Regions from separate parts of the Paenibacillus wuxiensis genome, predicted to be linked through region 1. Evidence: predicted binding sites of a transcription regulator. Region 1 holds the regulator's gene; each other region holds the start of a gene.

Region 1 (4,219 bases):
TCAATCAGGCTGCTAATATTGGTGCCATCCTTGCTCTTCAGCTTCACTTGCAGCGCATCAGGATACCATTGAACATCATACTGCGTAATTTCAGCATGCTGCTTCAATACTCGTTCCACAGGCTGCTTCACGAAATTACGTTCATACAGTGTCCAACCTCCAAATAGTGCAACAGCTGTCGTGACCATAATGAGCAAAGTAGGCATGATTCGAATCTTTTTCGCCATGCTGAAACCTCCTGTTGCAAATATATATCAATACCCCTAGTAATCTCTTTCTGATATATCAAGAGTATATCACATATGTTACTTCAACTATGGATGTAATGTGTACCATGATTGCCATCGAAATGGAGTTACTCCAATACAAAAAGCGCTGCTGCTTCGCATAGCGTACAATATGTACGTCATATGCAAAGCAGCAGCGCTGCAAAATCGCCAATAACTCGTTATTGGCTAACATTGAATATGTTATTTATTAGGCAGCGTATAGACATCCCCTATTGAGGAACCATTCGCAAATGAATAGAAATGATAGAAGTAATGAACAACCCCTTGTTCATCCTTGCGTTTGACCAATGCCTGCCATACATATTGATCATCCTTAAATGCTGGCGTAATGCGGATTACATCCGCATCCGGATATTGGGCTTCTATCTGGGCTTGAATCGTCTCTTTAGAGGTTGATTCCGCCATAGGAGTTACCTTATCAGGGAGTACCCACACGGTCTGCTCCTTACCATGTTCGTCAGTTCCCCGCACCATGTATACGACTTGATCCCATACACCCTTCTCCACTTCTGTCACATTTACGAGCTTCACTGCTTCATTCGCCCGCTTTATTATTTCCGCTTCCTTGACCCATTCGTCCTTATTGATGTATTGCACATACTGATAAGTGGCGAAGAACAATCCGACTAGAAATAAGAGAACGAGTACCGGAATCAACCACTTCCAATGCGACCTCCGGCGTACGCGTCTTCTCTGCATGAACTCTCCTCCTGCCTACCTTGCCAGCAAGCCATCAAAGCATTGCTGCGCCTCGCGAAGGATTCGTTCTTCATCCATCGTCAAGCATTCCCCATTCTTCACAACCTGCTTGCCGTCAACCCATACATGCTTGACATCTTTCGCAGACGCTGAATATACCATGTGGGATACCAAGTCGGTATGCGGCAGGAAATGAGGCTGATCAATATCTACCGCAACGAAGTCCGCCTTCATGCCTACTTCAAGGGCTCCAATATCGTCAAGGCGAATGGTCTGCGCGCCATAGATCGTACCCATGCGCAGCGCCTCTGCAGCAGGAACCGCAGTTGGATCGCCGGACACCCCTTTATGAATCAAGGCCGTAAGGCGAATTTCTTCGAACATATCCAGATTGTTGTTGCTAGCTGCACCGTCCGTACCCAAGGATACAACAACACCCGCACGCAGCATCTCAGGAACACGAGCGACACCGCTCGCAAGCTTAAGGTTGCTTCCTGGATTATGGGACACCGCAACTTGATACTTCGCAAGCGTCTCAATCTCTTCGTCCGTCAAATGAACAGCATGCGCAACGAAGGAAGGACGGGAGAAGAATCCGAGCTTCTCCAAATGCGCAACCGGACGCAGTCCATAATCCTTCACATTCTGTTCAACTTCTGCCTTTGTCTCTGACATATGCGTGTGCAATGGCAAATCCAGATCATGAGCAGCCTGTACGAAGCTCTCAATAAAGGCTGGAGGACAAGTATACGGAGCATGCGGCGCCATAATCGTACGAATGCGGCCATCTCCCTTCCCATTCCAATCCTTCGCGAATTGAATCGCCTCGTTCAGCTTCTCGCGCTGTACATCCTCTGGGCATAAGCCAATCGCACCGCGCATAAGCGATGCACGGATACCGGATTGCTCACATACCTTCGCTACTTCGTCCATGTAGTCATACATATCTACGAAGGTTGTTGTACCGCCCTTCAGCATTTCGATCACAGACAGAGCTGTTCCCCAATAGACATCTTTGGCCGTGAACTTGCCTTCCATTGGCCACATTTTCTCCTGCAGCCATGTCTGAAGCGCCAAGTCATCCCCATACCCACGAAGCAGAGACATTGCAGCATGCCCGTGTGTATTAACAAGGCCTGGAATGAAAAATAGACCTTTGCCATCGATGATTTCAGCATCAGCTGCTGTATATTGCTCTGGCAGCTCCGATCCAATATGAACGATGCGATCATTCTCAACAACCATGAACCCATGGAATGAGGACTGCTTCGCAGTTGGAGACAAATCGGCGAACATGCCGTTTTTAATAATGATTCGGTGTGTCATTCGGCGGGTACTTCCTTTCCATTATCAGATAAATAATAGGCCAAACTGAACAAATCCGTTGTAAAATCGGCAGTATGCACACGGATATTCGAAGGAACCCTCAAAATGACAGGCGCAAAGTTCAAGATCGCTTCTACTCCCGCCTCTACAAATTGATCAGCTACATACTGAGCTTCTGTAGCAGGAACCGTGATAATCCCGATACGGATTTGCTTCTCGCGTACCGTCGTAATTAGGTCAGACATCGGCTGAACTTTCAGGTTATTTATCTCGGTATTGATTTTGGATTCCTGTGCATCGAACACTGCAACGATCTTCATATTATCTTTCAAGTATACGGTGTAGTTACAGAGTGCGTGACCTAATTTACCTGCACCGACCAATCCAACATGGATAACTTGATCCAGTTTCAAAATATGTCTGATTTGTTGAATCAAATACGATACATCATACCCAATGCCCTTGCGGCCGAAGTCGCCGAAATACGCTAGATCCTTCCGAATTTGCGCAGGATTCAAGTTCAGCTTCTGTCCCAAATCTTGAGAAGAAACTGTGAGCACTTCTCGCTGCTTCAATTCCAATAGATGACGTAAATACACGGGTAATCGCCGAACGACAGCTTCTGATATCTTTAGTGCTTTCATTCTGAACAAGCCCCTCTCATCGCTCTCCAATGCCTCTTTGATTATGGTCTAGCCACGTATCAATACGTGGTACAAGTTGTTCTGTTGCCATATGCTCCATTTTTGGGCCAGGCAGCGAGTAAAGAAAATGTTTGCCGTAGCTTGTCTCTATTACACGAGTGTCATATATGATGACAATACCCTTATCCTGCGTCGTGCGCACAAGGCGGCCAAATCCTTGCTTGAAGCGAATTACAGCCTGTGGGACGGAATATTTGCGGAATGGATTCTGATTCATCCGCTTCAGCCGATCGCACTTCGCTTCCACGAGTGGATGATTCGGTGGCTGGAATGGCAGCCGTACAATCGCAAGACATGTCAACGCATCTCCTGGAATATCAACGCCTTCCCAGAAGCTGCTCGTTCCTAGCAGGACTGAATTCGGCTGATCTCGGAATCGACGTGTCAGCTTGCTTCGGTTGCCGCTGTCAATCCCTTGTCCCAGCACTTGAATGCCATGCAGGCTAAGCGCCTCCTTCAGCGGTTCATACACATCCCGCAGCATGCGGTATGACGTGAATAAGACAAGCATACGTCCTTCTGTTACCTTTGCTACATCAGCCAAGGACTGCATCAGCGTCGAGTTAAACTTGGCATCTGATGCTCCCTTCACACTAGGGAAGTCACGCGGGATGACAACAAGTGCTTGTTCCCGGTAGTTGAACGGCGACGGAAGTATGACCGTATTTAGACGACCATCCCGCTGCGCATCCTTCAAGCCAAGCTGTTCAGCTACGAATTGGAATGATTTATCAACGGACAATGTAGCCGAAGTTAAGATTACGCTCTTCTTCGGCTCGAAGAAGTATCGCTTCAGCGCTTCGCTTACATCGACAGGGACCGCATACATTTGCATTGATTTATGCTTGTATTGGAGATTGCCTTCCATCCAGTACACGGTATCCGCATCCTTGCCTTGCATAAATTCACGGAATTCATCGCGAAGCTGCCCTATGTCCTTGAATAAACCTGTCACATCAGCCGTGACGCCCTGCACTTCATCATCATCATAATCCTTCCATTCATTAACGAGCTTCTCCCCCGAACGAACAATATCACTTAAACGCGTGTGAATATCGCCTTCGAGCTCCGATACGGAGCTCCATCCATCAGGACGATTGCCAGATGGCAGCCGGAGAACAGCTTGCCCGCCTTCCGCCTGCCCCGCTTCATTCATGGAAGGAAGCATTTGATAGAGCAGCTCATGCAGCCGATCCCATT
Region 2 (4,219 bases), on a different contig from region 1:
TCGCATAGTCCCATTTCAGCGCCTGCGCCAAGTGACCAAGCGTCTGAATGCATGCCACTACCTCAATTCCGAACAACGCGGCATACTGGTCAATCTCATAGAGTTCCTCCGCGGTATAGCGTCCGCGCATGTAGCCGAAATACGGACGGCCTGGAACCTCATACGTATCTTCGGTATATATCATTGCGCCGTTCAAGCCCATTAACGCCATTGAGCGCAGCGTCTGCTTCATCATATGTACATTCGGAACTGCGTTCCGAGATGCATCAATCATCGTTCCGTTATACGTGAATTGCGGATGCTCTATAATATCGAATGGCTGCCCCTTGCGCAGCTGCTCAACGAACAAGCCCAGTGCACGGAAGAAATGAATATCCGACTCATAGCGGATCAAGCCTTCTGCACCATCCCATGCGGCACGAAGCGGCCCCTCTCCCTGCTCTACGCGAACTGTAGTGCCTTCTGTCCCCACTTCCACCTTCAATAATGACTTCAATTCGAGAATCCCTGGTAATACATGTTCGATACTGCCCGTAAAATGCAACTTCACAGCCAGATCCCTCCCCACGAGTTAGTTGGATACGCTTACAGATACAGCGAGGTATCGGTATCTTTTTATAGAATGCGAAATGCGGAAATAAATTTGTCACCCGTAGTTTACCACATCTATCTCCCGCGAAAGTGACAAGCCCGTGAATTCCTATGAAAAAAACGTCATATCGATGACGCAAAAAAGGCCTAGCCTCGATGGACTAGACCTTACCAATCTTCTTTTTCAACATCACTTGGCATGCTCTAATCCCAATACCCTCTAATGGACAGGTGCACTTGCACTTCCTGACGATGCCACCTTGTTTGCATTGCCCACTTCTTGCACATCCATTGATGTGTTTGAGACACCTGCCGCAGCTGCCTGCTTCTGCTCTTGCTGCGAACGCAAATATACTATATAGTAAGCCCCTGCAACGAACACGACGCCTCCAACCAAATTGCCTAGCCATACCGGCACGAAGTTCGTCAAATATTGTCCCCAGCTAAAATGACCCTCAAAGATCGCAGCCGGAATTACGAACATATTCGCTACAACGTGCTGGAAGCCAATCGCAACGAACGCCATCGTTGGGAACCATATTCCCATGATTTTGCCGCTGAAGCTCTTCGCTCCATAGGCGAGCCATACCGCAAGTGCAACTAACCAGTTGCAGCCAATCCCACTTACAAAGGCTTGAATGAAACTATCGTCCAGCTTATGCGCAGCCACATCTACCGTCTTCTGCAAATAAACGCCGGAGCCAGTCAAACCAACCACGTGACCGAAGAAGTATGCCACGAACAGCGCACCTAAGAAGTTGGCAATCGTAATGACGACAAGATTGCGAATGACCTCTACCGTGGATATGCGTCCCTTCATCCGAGCAAGCGGCACAGCCATCATATTCCCTGTCAACAGCTCACCCCCTGCTAACAAGACCAGAATAAGACCAACCGGGAACAGCGACGCTCCAATTAGGCTATTGATGCTCCCCCATTCCGCAGGTGCTCCAGCTGTTACACGTATATATAAGAGATAACCAAGCGCAATAAATGCGCCGGCAAGGAATCCTAGAATCATCATGGCGGACAATGGGTTCTTCGCTTTAATTGTTCCGGTATCTACTGTCGCTTCCGCAATTTGCTGCGGCTTCAAATATCCTGACATCGACATGACCTCCTGCTTATGCTTATTCGGATGCAAGCCCCATCATTTCCAAGGCCACACCCCATCCGCACCTACTCAGATACGAATAATTCCAGTTGGAATGTCAGCTGAACAGGTTGCAAATTCATTGTAACGGAGCCCCAATTCCGATGTTGTGCATTTTATCACAAAGTATATTTCAAATATTGTCCATTTTGCGTATAACCCCGTGCATATCCGATCTACGCAAAAAAGCCAGTAAGTCGCACAATCGACTCACTGGCCTTAAGCTGTATATGTTATTGACCTGCAATGTGAAATTATGCGCCGCGCTTTGCAACAATGCTCCGTGCAATGTGTACACCTGCAGCACCCGCTTGTGCGAGTCCACGCGTAATGCCCGCGCCGTCTCCACCGCAGTACAAGCCATCAATTTCAGACTCCAACGTCGTGTCCAGCTTCGGGCGAGCGGAGTAGAACTTCGCCTCTACCCCATAGAATAACGTATGCTCAGAAGCGATGCCTGGTGTTACGCGATCAAGCGCTTCAACCATCTCGATTAGACTCTTCATCGTATTATACGGAAGAACAAGACCTAAATCTCCAGCAACAGCTTCTTTCAAGGTAGGCTCCAAGAATCCTTCTTGGATGCGCTTCTCTGTAGAACGGCGGCCGCGAATGATATCCCCGTACTTCTGAACGATAATCCCGCCTCCGGACAAATCATTTGCACGCTTGCAGATTTCACGAGCGTACTCATTTGGCTTGTCGAACGGTTCCGTGAACTTGTGCGAGACAAGCAATGCAAAGTTCGTATTCGCAGAGCCAAGCTTCGGATCCTTGTAGGAGTGCCCATTGGCACACATGATCCCACTATGGTTCTCAACCACGACATGGCCAGATGGATTGCTGCAGAAGGTACGCACTTGTGTGCCGACAGACGTGTTGAACACGAATTTCCCTTCATACAGGTGCTCGTTGATTTCGCGCATGACAATATCCGATGTCTCCACACGCACCCCAACGTCCACTTGGTTGTTGTACATTTTCAAGCGGCGCTTCTTCAATATCTCCGTCAGCCATGCAGAACCGTCACGTCCTGGTACGATGACCACTTGATCCGCTTCATGCTTCTCGCCGCTCTTCAGTTCAATCCCCTTCACAATATAGCGTCCATCCTGCTTCTCTGTAACCAGATCCGCTACTTCAGTCTTATAGGCCATATCGATACGAGTCTTCAAATATTCATAAATGGATTTCAAAATCTCCAAGTTCTGTTCAGTGCCCAGATGTCGAACTTGTGCGCGAAGCAGCTTCAAGCCAGCAGAATATCCAAGCTGCTCAATACGGCGAACCGTTTCTGTCGTTGGATCGGTAATGTCCGTCGTCGCTCCATGCTCCAAGTTGATTGCATCTACATATTTAATCAAGTCCAGTACTTGCGAAGCTGGCAAGAAGTCTGTCAGCCAACCCCCGAACTCTGTAGTTACGTTAAATTTCCCATCACTATATGCCCCTGCTCCACCGAAGCCGTTCGTAATCGAACAAGCTGGAAGGCAGCCTGCAAAGTCCTTCTTCCCTGCCGCTGGAGGACACTTCTGAATCTTCTCCTCCAAAATCGGACAGTTGCGGCGATAAATATCATGTCCCTTATCTACAAGCAAAACCCTCAATTGCGGTGCCTTCAAAGATAATTCATAACAAGTGAAAATACCGGCCGGACCTGCTCCTACAACAATTACATCATATTTACTCATTGTTTCCTCCTCGATGCTCACGATGTCTCGGTCTATTTCTCTTCTATCCGATGAGCCTGCACCTATTTGGGCAAAAAAAATATCCCGTTACGTTCAGGTATGCCAAAGCATACCTACTCGTAGTCAGGAATTTACGGCTCCTGGTAGAGACCCCTAGACCTTATCTCTGGGATATACGAACAGGATAAACAAAAAAATGGCCAATCAATCCTTGCCACCCACTTCTGTGGGAGCAACCTTATTGTATCGAAATTTAGCGAACAAGTCAACATCATTCCCGCCCAATGTTCGTAAATTATTTCTAAATATCATTTTTCTTTACTTTGGTAAATGACATTATGGTCGAAATCCGAACATTAACAACACGTCCCCCTTGCTTAATGTCTTACTCTATCTCTCCCCCCAGCAAGGAAAGTACATATTAGTCAGGTTAATATCTACCCAAATCTAGGTTCTCGATATATCATTTACCTATATGATCTATCTCACAACAATGAATGGGCATACTGATTGGAGGTTCGCGTATGAACGCGCAGGAACCCCCCTACGGGGAAGGACTTATTATTGATAAGTTATATGTGACGAAGGGCAATTCCACACTGTTAGATGCGCTGAGCGTACAAATACATCCCGGGCAATGCATTGCAGTGCAAAGCAACCATATTACGGGACAGTTAATTATCGATCTGCTTATGAATCGAGCTAAGCCCTCTGCCGGCAGTGTAACCTGGCGTGGAGTGCCACTCTCCTCTGCCTCACTCGCCTCCAAGATCGGCTGGATTCG
Region 3 (4,219 bases), on a different contig from region 1:
CCATAATCCATCTTGCCCCGGAACTCGAACGCTACGCCGCGCGCAATAAGCGCCAACAGCAGCACGACGAATGGAATATAGAAGCCACTGAGCATCGTGGCATACCATTCTGGAAAGGCGGCGAACATAGCCCCGCCAGCTGTAATTAACCATACCTCGTTCGCATCCCAATAAGGGCCGATTGTGTTGATAATGATGCGTCGTTCATGATCCGTCTTCCCGAGGAATCTAGCGACCATACCTACCCCGAAGTCAAATCCTTCGAGGAAGAAGAATCCGACGAATAAGATGGCAACGAGTATGAACCATAACTCATTTAGCGATAGCATGTGTTACCTCCTTATCAAATGGATCGTAGTTCTCCATATCTTCTTCCTCCGGTTCTTCCAGCTGCTCATCTTTACGAATCACCTTGACGAACAGAACAGCGTCAATAATGGCCAGTACCGCATAAATGGTCGTGAATGCAATGAGCGAGAAGAGCAATTCTTCCGCTGTCACCGTCGGCGATATGGCGTCCTCTGTGCGCATGACTCCGAACACGACCCACGGCTGACGACCCATCTCGGCCATAAGCCATCCCGCCGAATTGGCGAGGAACGGAAAGGCGATCATGCCGACCATCAGCTTCAAGAACCAGGGGCGCTGCTCCAGCTTCTTCTTGCGGGACAATATCAGTCCGTAGATGCCGACAAGGCACATGAGCCCTCCTGCAACAACCATCATGCGGAAGCTCCAGAACGTCATCTTGATCGGTGGAATATAATTTCCTGGTCCGTATTTTTGTTCATAGCGCGCTTGAATTTGATTGATCCCTTCCACACTGCCGTTAAGCTTGTTGTACGATAGCAGACTGAGCATATATGGGACTTGGATTTCGAACGAATTCTCTTTCTTTTCTGTATCGATTTTGGCAAATAACGTGAACGGTGCCGGATCCTCGCTCGTATCCCAGAGCGCTTCGGCTGCTGCCATCTTCATCGGCTGAGAAGTGAGCAGATGCTGCGCCTGTGCATGCCCAATGTAGGCAACGATGATGGACGAAATCAAGGCAACGGTAATCGAGACGCGGAACGAACGGCGGAACATGTCCGGATTGTGTCCACGCAGCAGCTTCCAAGCACTGACGCCTGCCATGAAGAAGGCGCCGGTTGCGAATGCGGCGAACAGCGTATGCGGAAATTGCAGCCACAATTGCGGATTCGTAATGAGTGCGAAGAAGTCGCTCATCTCTGCCCGTCCGTTGTTGAATTCATATCCGACAGGCGCATGCATGAACGAGTTGGCGGTCAAGATCCAGAACGCGGACAATACGGTACCGATCGAGACAATCCAGATGCAAGCGAGATGAACGCGCTTCGATAAGCGATCCCAGCCGAACACCCATAAGCCGATGAAGGTGGATTCCATAAAGAAGGCGAGCAGCCCTTCAATGGCAAGCGATGGCCCGAACACATCACCGACGAAGCGGGAATAATTGGACCAGTTCATCCCGAACTGGAACTCCTGCAAAATGCCGGTGACGACGCCAACTGCGAAGTTAATCAGAAATAATTTGCTCCAGAACAAGGCTGCTTGCTTGTAAATCTCCTTGTCCTTGACGACATAGAGCGTCTCCAAAATAGCGATTAAAAACGCCAGTCCAATCGTCATAGGGACGAAGATGTAGTGGAATAACGTTGTTGATGCGAATTGGATTCGCGCGAGAATGACTTGATCCATGTAGACCTCCTTGTAAAACATGTGTGATCGTCGTTCAAAAAGAGAACTTCGTTTGTGAGCTTCCTAAAATGTGAATATCTTCACGTTATGGAGTGCTGGTTGCGGCACCAACTATCAATCGGTCGATAGAAAAGCTTTAAGTAAAGAGCATGACGAGGCTGAATGTGCATCGTTATACACTTCGTTCACACTTACTTTCATGGAACTGCTAACCCGACAAGTGATGTTCTCACGTTCAGCCTTATCATAGAGCAGAGTGGATGGGGTGTCGCCATCCACTTCAACGGGGGGGAATCATCCATGTTCAAGAGACTGACACAGAGTTGACAACGTTTCGATGAAATCGAGTCATCTGAGAGTCCGTAGGGGAATGATATACTTATTTATATGTGATAAAAATCACAGATTATAATAGTAAGAGGTGTATTCCTATGTGGCAACCGGATCGTTCCAGCAATCAACCACTATATCAGCAGATTGCCGCATATATTGAGCGCAGCATTTATAACGGTGAATTTACTCCGGGAAGCGTCCTTCCATCGGAACGTAAATTTGCTGAGCAAATACATGTTAATCGAAGCACTATCGTTCAAGCCTATGAAGAGCTGCGTGCAGCAGGCATTATCGAGAGTATGGTCGGCAGTGGTACTCGAGTAAGCAAGTCGAAGTGGGGGGCAGACTCTCAACAAACGCCAGATTGGCATCAATACTTAGATAACTGCAAGCTGGTACAGCCTGATCCGGTATACGCAGAACTAATTCGTTCCGCACTGGATTCGGGCAGCAACTGTATAGACTTTGCCAGCGGAGAATTGTCACCCGATTTGTCGCCAAATGAAGAGATGCGGACGCTATTGAGCGAGCATCTGCTGCATGAGGATATGAGCTACGACGATCCTCAGGGCTATGTGCCGCTGCGGGAGGTTCTGTCCACTTCTTTACACCAATATCGCGGCATTCGGACGACAGAATCATCGATTCTCATTACCTCTGGGTCTCATCAATCGCTCTATTTAATAACTCGTCGATTGCTTCAGCCTGGGGATGCGATCGCGATCGAGGATCCTTCCTATTATTATTCTCTGCCTATGTTTCACTCGGCGGGCTTGCGCTTGTTTCGGCTGCCTGTGGACGAGAAGGGAGTATGTCCGGAAGGGATATTGTCCTTGTATCGGGAGCACAACATACGGATGATATTCGTGAATCCGAATTATCATAATCCAACGGGCCGTGTGCTTGACCCCTCTAGACGGGAACAATTGCTTGAGATTTGCGGCAGCTTAGGCATTCCCATTGTGGAGGATGATCCGTTCAGTCTGACTTCCTTCACAGGCAATCCGCCGCCGACACTGAAGTCGATTGATACGAACAATACCGTCATTTATATTGGCTCATTATCCAAAATTGTAGCGTCTGGCCTGCGAATCGGATGGATGGTTGCCCCGCAATCTGTTATTACGCGGCTTGCTGCTGAACGACAGCAGATCGATTTCGGAATGAGCGTGCTGCCGCAGCGGATCGCCGCACGGTTGCTGTCGGAAACTTATTTTGACCGCCACTTGGCGCGGCTGCGGCAGGAACTCCTCAAGAAACGAAACTTGCTTATCGATGCGCTGGAGCGCGAACTTCCGGGGGAGGTGGCGTATTCCCTTCCGCAAGGAGGGCTGCACTTATGGTGTAAAGTAAAAACACCGATTCCTGATGCGAAATTGCTAGAGGAAAGCATAAAGCGAGGGGTTCTCTATAATCCCGGAACGGTCTACGGTTCAGAACCAGGGTATGTCCGGTTTACGTATGCAAGACCGCATGAGGAGGAAATTGGGTTAGGAATAGCACGATTTGCTCAAGCGATTCATGCATCCCAGCAGCGAAAAAAATGATTTATATCGGAGTATAAATTCACAAAAAGAAATGCAATTGGAAAGTTCCTCCTTTCTGATTGCATTTTTTTGTAATATTATAGAGAGGTAAGAACAAAGAAAGCGTTTACGTAGTTCGGCGCAGATGAGAGATTGGAGGGATGAAGAAGGAGGGACTATGCAATCCAATAACTACATGAGATGGAGGGAAATAATGAAGAAATCTATCTATTTGAAGGCGGTTTCGATGCTGCTCAGTTTGATGGTTGTGATGACTTCGACGCTTACAGTCGTTCAGCCTTCGAAGGCGTACGCTCAATCAAACGGGCAGGAGAATGTAAAGGTGGAGAATCACGATGTTGGCCCAATCCTATCTATTTCAGATAAGGGCAATGGGACTCTGCCGAGCGTTACAGATGTCGTGTATGACAAGGACGGCAATATCATTCCGAATCCAACTGGGGACTCCAATGAGGAAGCGGCTCGCCTTCTTGCGGCTGCTACATTTAGCGGAACGAATCTAGCTCTGCACAAGCAGGCCTTCTCCTCTGGCAATGAAGTGGATTATTTGGGGCCTGAGCTGGCTGTAGACGGCAAAGGGAATACAAGATGGTCTTCAGCGAAAGAAGATGATCAAT
Region 4 (4,219 bases), 320 kb from region 1:
ACTGCAACATTCAATGCGCTGCCAATGCCTTTAACCGGTACATATACGTTGCCATTATACCTAATCGGTTGCAGTGCCAATCCTTTGTCATCATTGAACTGAACTGCCTTTCCATTCACCTTCACCTTAGCAGTGCTGTCCAAGTAAGCCTCAATCTTCTTCAGGTTGGTGCCTGCATACACGCCAGTGCCTAGGCCGACTAGTAATGCAGCGCAAGTTAGAGAAGCGACTACTGCTTTTCTCAATTCATCCCACTCCTTTTTATTCACACAAATGAAAGGAAATCATAGCTAGATAGTAGAGGAACAGAGATCTACAATCAATAGTTCTAATTGCTTATTATTCGAGCAAACTGTCACTTTCCCAGCGTAAAGAGGAAGTGATTATTGGGAGGAGAGAGTGTACAGATAAATAAAACGCTTGGACTACGAAGAGCCCAAGCGTTTGAGGGGGAGATATACTAGCTTTATTGTGCTTTTACGAATTCAGCAGATTTAATACCTGCTTGACGACCGAAGATAATGATATCTGCAACGGAGTTACCGCCGATACGGTTCTCACCGTGCAGGCCGCCGATGACTTCACCTGCCGCGTAGAGACCTGTTATAGCCTTACCATCCTTGGTTACAACTTCGGTGTTTGTGTTGACTTTTACGCCACCCATTGTGTAGTGGATACCAGGAGCAATTTTGATTGCATAGAATGGTCCAGCGGACAAGTCATTGTCCATACCTGTTGTTCTGCCGAATTCAGCATCTTTTTTGTCTTTCACAGAGCCGTTCCATGCATCAAGTGTAGCTTTGAGCTGGTCGCCCGGAACGCCCATTACTTTGGCCAAATCTTCAACCGTTTCACCTTGGATGACAAATCCCATTTTGTCGTATTGTTGAATGGCTTTGGCACGGGATTTCACGCCAGAATCAAATACAAGATAGGCTGCTTTGTCAGACAGTTTATTAATTGCTGCCGTTACGTTATCACGAGTATCCAGCTCGTTCGTAAATCGTTTGCCGTCTTTATCAACCAAGATCGCACCTTCACCGCGAACTGCTTCCCCGATAAGATAAGACTTCTCTTGCTGTACAGTAGGGTGAACCTGGATTTGATCCATATCTACAGTCACGCCGCCGAGCTTCTCAATCATCGTAATGCCGTCACCAGTGCTGCCGATTTGGTTCGTTGTTACGAGACCTTTCAAATCAGGGCGAACAGAGGAGATCATGTCCATGTTAGCACCATAACCGCCTGTTGTGACAACAACTGCGTTTGCGGCAATGTTCTTCTCATCCTTCTCTTCGAAGAGGACTTTAACGCCGTTCACTTTTCCGTCTTTTTCTGTAATATCAGTAACTTTCGCATTTACGAAAACCGGAATTCCTTTGGACTGTACATTCTTGACCAAGCCGCTGACGAGATATTGTCCAACAGCAGATCCGTCTTCAGGTCGATGTGTACGTTTTTCCTTCATACCGCCAGTAATCGTAAGGTTGTTCAAGCGAATGCCAATGGAATCCAACCAGTCGATTGCGCTTGCGGAATTGTCTACGAAGTAACGAAGCATTTCTTTGTCGTTCGTACCGTGACCACCTTTTAATGTTTGTTCGAAGAAGAGGTCGTTATTGTCTTCAATGCCTTGCTCTTTTTGGAACTTGGTTTGAGATGCATTCATACCCGAAGAGGATTTCATCGTATTTCCGCCGGCTGCCGGCATCTTTTCGAAAATAACCGGATTCATGCCTTTGGCTTTGGCCTCAAGAGCAGCAGTCATTCCCGCTCCGCCAGCACCGATGATGATGATGTCATATTTGTCTTTCAATTGATCGATAGGGGTATAGCTCGCTTTAGAAGCGCCGGACACAGCTTCTGTTTCTGGTTTCTCCGTTTTTGCTGCATTGTCTTGACCCTGCGTTTGGTTCCCGTTACTGCCGCATCCTGCGATGATAAGCATGATCGACAGAAGAAGAATCATTGTTGCTGTAGCTTTCTTTCTCATGTGAAACCCTCCACTTTCTATCTCTTTATAAATGAACATAGTTTCAATACCCAGAATAGCAATCAGACGAAGCAAATCAGATGTTGGGTGAGCTATGTACTCAATATCTCCGTTATTTTACGGTTATCTCTGGTGCTGTTCCGTACTGAAAGGGTATTTGTTTGATGCTCATTTCAATTTTAATCTATTATCAATGCAAAGATTGTGATGTATTTCACATTACAGGGTGATTTTTATCATATTTGTTCTGCGTAAATATTGGTAAATCGAATCGGAGGTAAATAGTGCTTAGCATATCTTGGAGTTAGGACGGTTCGATATAGGTGGTTCTAGCTTAGAAGTTTTGCTATAATGAGGGTTATATTATGAATTTCCCCCTATTATTCTTATGTAAGGTGATCACTCATTATGGCACTCTCATTTGCAAGATTAATTAAATGCAAACCCCCGATACCCTGACATTTCGATGATGTAATTGAGATTTCCGAAATTATAGGGGGAATGCAACTTGGCACAAAAAATCTCAACTCCATCATTGCTTTTGTTTATTATTCTTGTGGGATTTCCACAAATCAGTGAAACGATATACACGCCTTCCTTGCCGGATATTGCTAGTCAATTGCAGGCAAGCAACAACATGATTCAGCTTACGCTCAGCATTTATTTTCTTGGATTTGCGTTTGGTGTGTTTTGCTGGGGGAGGTTATCGGATGCAATTGGCCGACGTCCTGCTATGCTGTGGGGCATTTTCGTATATGGAATAGGCAGCCTGGGTTGCTATCTGTCAGGTTCCGTAGAATGGCTATTGGTAAGTCGGTTCATTCAGGCATTCGGTGCAAGTACAGGCTCGGTTGTGACGCAAACGATTTTGCGAGAAAGTATCGACGGTTCGAAGCGTCATGCTGTATTTGCTCAAATCTCAGCAGCTCTTGCCTTTACACCGGCTCTAGGGCCGCTGATTGGAGGCTGGGTCGACCAGTCGCTAGGCTTCAAGGCCGTATTTCTAACCCTTGTCGTGATGAGTGTGGCGATATTCGCGTACACGTTCGTTTCTTTGCCTGAGACGAGAGTTGCCACGACGACTTCGAATGTGAATACATTATCTGTCGTCAAGCGCCTCATTGCAGACGGCAGAGTATGGGCATTTGGTTTTCTAATCGGTGCAACGAATGGTATTCTGTTCAGTTACTATGCAGAAGCGCCTTTCGTTTTTATTGATTACTTTGAGATGACGCCTGGCATCTATGGCTTCTTTGGTATTTTTGTAGCGTTGTCTTCAATAATAGGAGCCATGCTGTCGAAAAGACTATTGTCCACCTACAAGCCAGAGCGAATCATACTGATCGGCTGTCTTGTAACCGCACTCGGTGCTGGAGCGTTGGTCGGCTTTACGCTTAGTGGATTAAGCTCGTCGCTGTTGTCCATGGGTGTATTTGTCGCCTGCGTCTTCATCCTTCTGCTTGGGATTGGTATGGCCATTCCGAACTGCCTAAGCTTAGCGCTAGTGCGCTACAGCGATGTATTGGGGACAGCAGGAGCTATTTTTGGATTAGGGTATTATCTCATCGTGAGTCTAATTACGAGCGGTATGAGCTATCTGCATAATGACTCATTAGTGACGATGCCTATGTACTTCTTCGTGCTGGCAGCTATTATGGTTATCGTGAGCAAACGAATTTCGAGAGAGTAAGCAATGTAAACGCATAGCAACTAAAAGTGTTACTGCATAGAACAGAAGGGGGTGTCCCAAAAGTCTAAAAAGACTTGGGACGCCCCCTTGTTTTCAAATATGTAAAACAAAAAGAAACCGTTCTTTAGTAAAATGGAAGTACCACCCACCATTTACGAAAGGAACGGTTTCTTTGTACATTCAATATAGCATGGATCAACTTTATCTGCCAATGGATTTGGAAGAAGACATTCCCCAAAATCATCTCGTTCGTATCATCAATCATGCGGTGAATCGCATAGACGATCAAATATTTGCAGCAGCTTATCCGGGCGGAGGCCGAAATAGTTACCATCCGAAAATGCTCACTAAAATTATCATCTACGCCTACACGCAGCGTACCTATTCTTCTCGCCAAATTGCTAAAGCCGTGAGAGAGAACATTCCTTTTATGTGGCTTGCAGCCAGACAGCGTCCGGATTTCCGTACCATTAATCGTTTTCGCTCCGAGCGAATGAGAGGCGTGCTTGAAAAGATCTTCACGTCTATCCTCGGTT

What was found. The regulator Rex, encoded in region 1, represses fermentation and respiration genes when NADH is low (regulators of the CRP and FNR family bind a similar motif). The targets are predictions, from matches to a motif close to TTGTGAAATATTTCACAA.
Region 2: a site for Rex is predicted at 1,852-1,869, ahead of ABN764_RS07535 (formate/nitrite transporter family protein). Genes of this name have one in related genera too.
Region 3: a site for Rex is predicted at 1,791-1,808, ahead of ABN764_RS21945 (cytochrome ubiquinol oxidase subunit I). Genes of this name have one in related genera too.
Region 4: a site for Rex is predicted at 2,196-2,213, ahead of ABN764_RS03320 (flavocytochrome c). Genes of this name have one in related genera too.

What each region holds. Positions count from the first base shown of each region.
Region 1 covers NZ_JBEFZI010000001.1:419,251-423,469, reverse strand. Annotated here, with positions in the region: gene ABN764_RS01975 (quinolinate synthase) at 1-227, opposite strand, end outside; gene ABN764_RS01970 (hypothetical protein) at 471-989, opposite strand; gene ABN764_RS01965 (amidohydrolase) at 1,005-2,315, opposite strand; gene ABN764_RS01960 (redox-sensing transcriptional repressor Rex) at 2,312-2,959, opposite strand; gene ABN764_RS01955 (ATP-dependent DNA helicase DinG, 3'-5' exoribonuclease type) at 2,976-4,219, opposite strand, start outside.
Region 2 covers NZ_JBEFZI010000003.1:276,962-281,180, forward strand. Annotated here, with positions in the region: gene ABN764_RS07530 (beta-N-acetylhexosaminidase) at 1-550, opposite strand, end outside; gene ABN764_RS07535 (formate/nitrite transporter family protein) at 812-1,699, opposite strand; gene ABN764_RS07540 (NAD(P)/FAD-dependent oxidoreductase) at 1,999-3,435, opposite strand; purine riboswitch at 3,536-3,634, opposite strand; gene ABN764_RS07545 (LytTR family transcriptional regulator DNA-binding domain-containing protein) at 3,960-4,219, shown strand, end outside.
Region 3 covers NZ_JBEFZI010000009.1:286,781-290,999, forward strand. Annotated here, with positions in the region: gene cydB (cytochrome d ubiquinol oxidase subunit II) at 1-329, opposite strand, end outside; gene ABN764_RS21945 (cytochrome ubiquinol oxidase subunit I) at 313-1,722, opposite strand; gene pdxR (MocR-like pyridoxine biosynthesis transcription factor PdxR) at 2,154-3,602, shown strand; gene ABN764_RS21955 (discoidin domain-containing protein) at 3,796-4,219, shown strand, end outside.
Region 4 covers NZ_JBEFZI010000001.1:735,285-739,503, forward strand. Annotated here, with positions in the region: gene ABN764_RS03315 (stalk domain-containing protein) at 1-245, opposite strand, end outside; gene ABN764_RS03320 (flavocytochrome c) at 467-1,993, opposite strand; gene ABN764_RS03325 (multidrug effflux MFS transporter) at 2,502-3,683, shown strand; partial or broken gene ABN764_RS03330 (transposase) at 3,856-4,219, shown strand, end outside.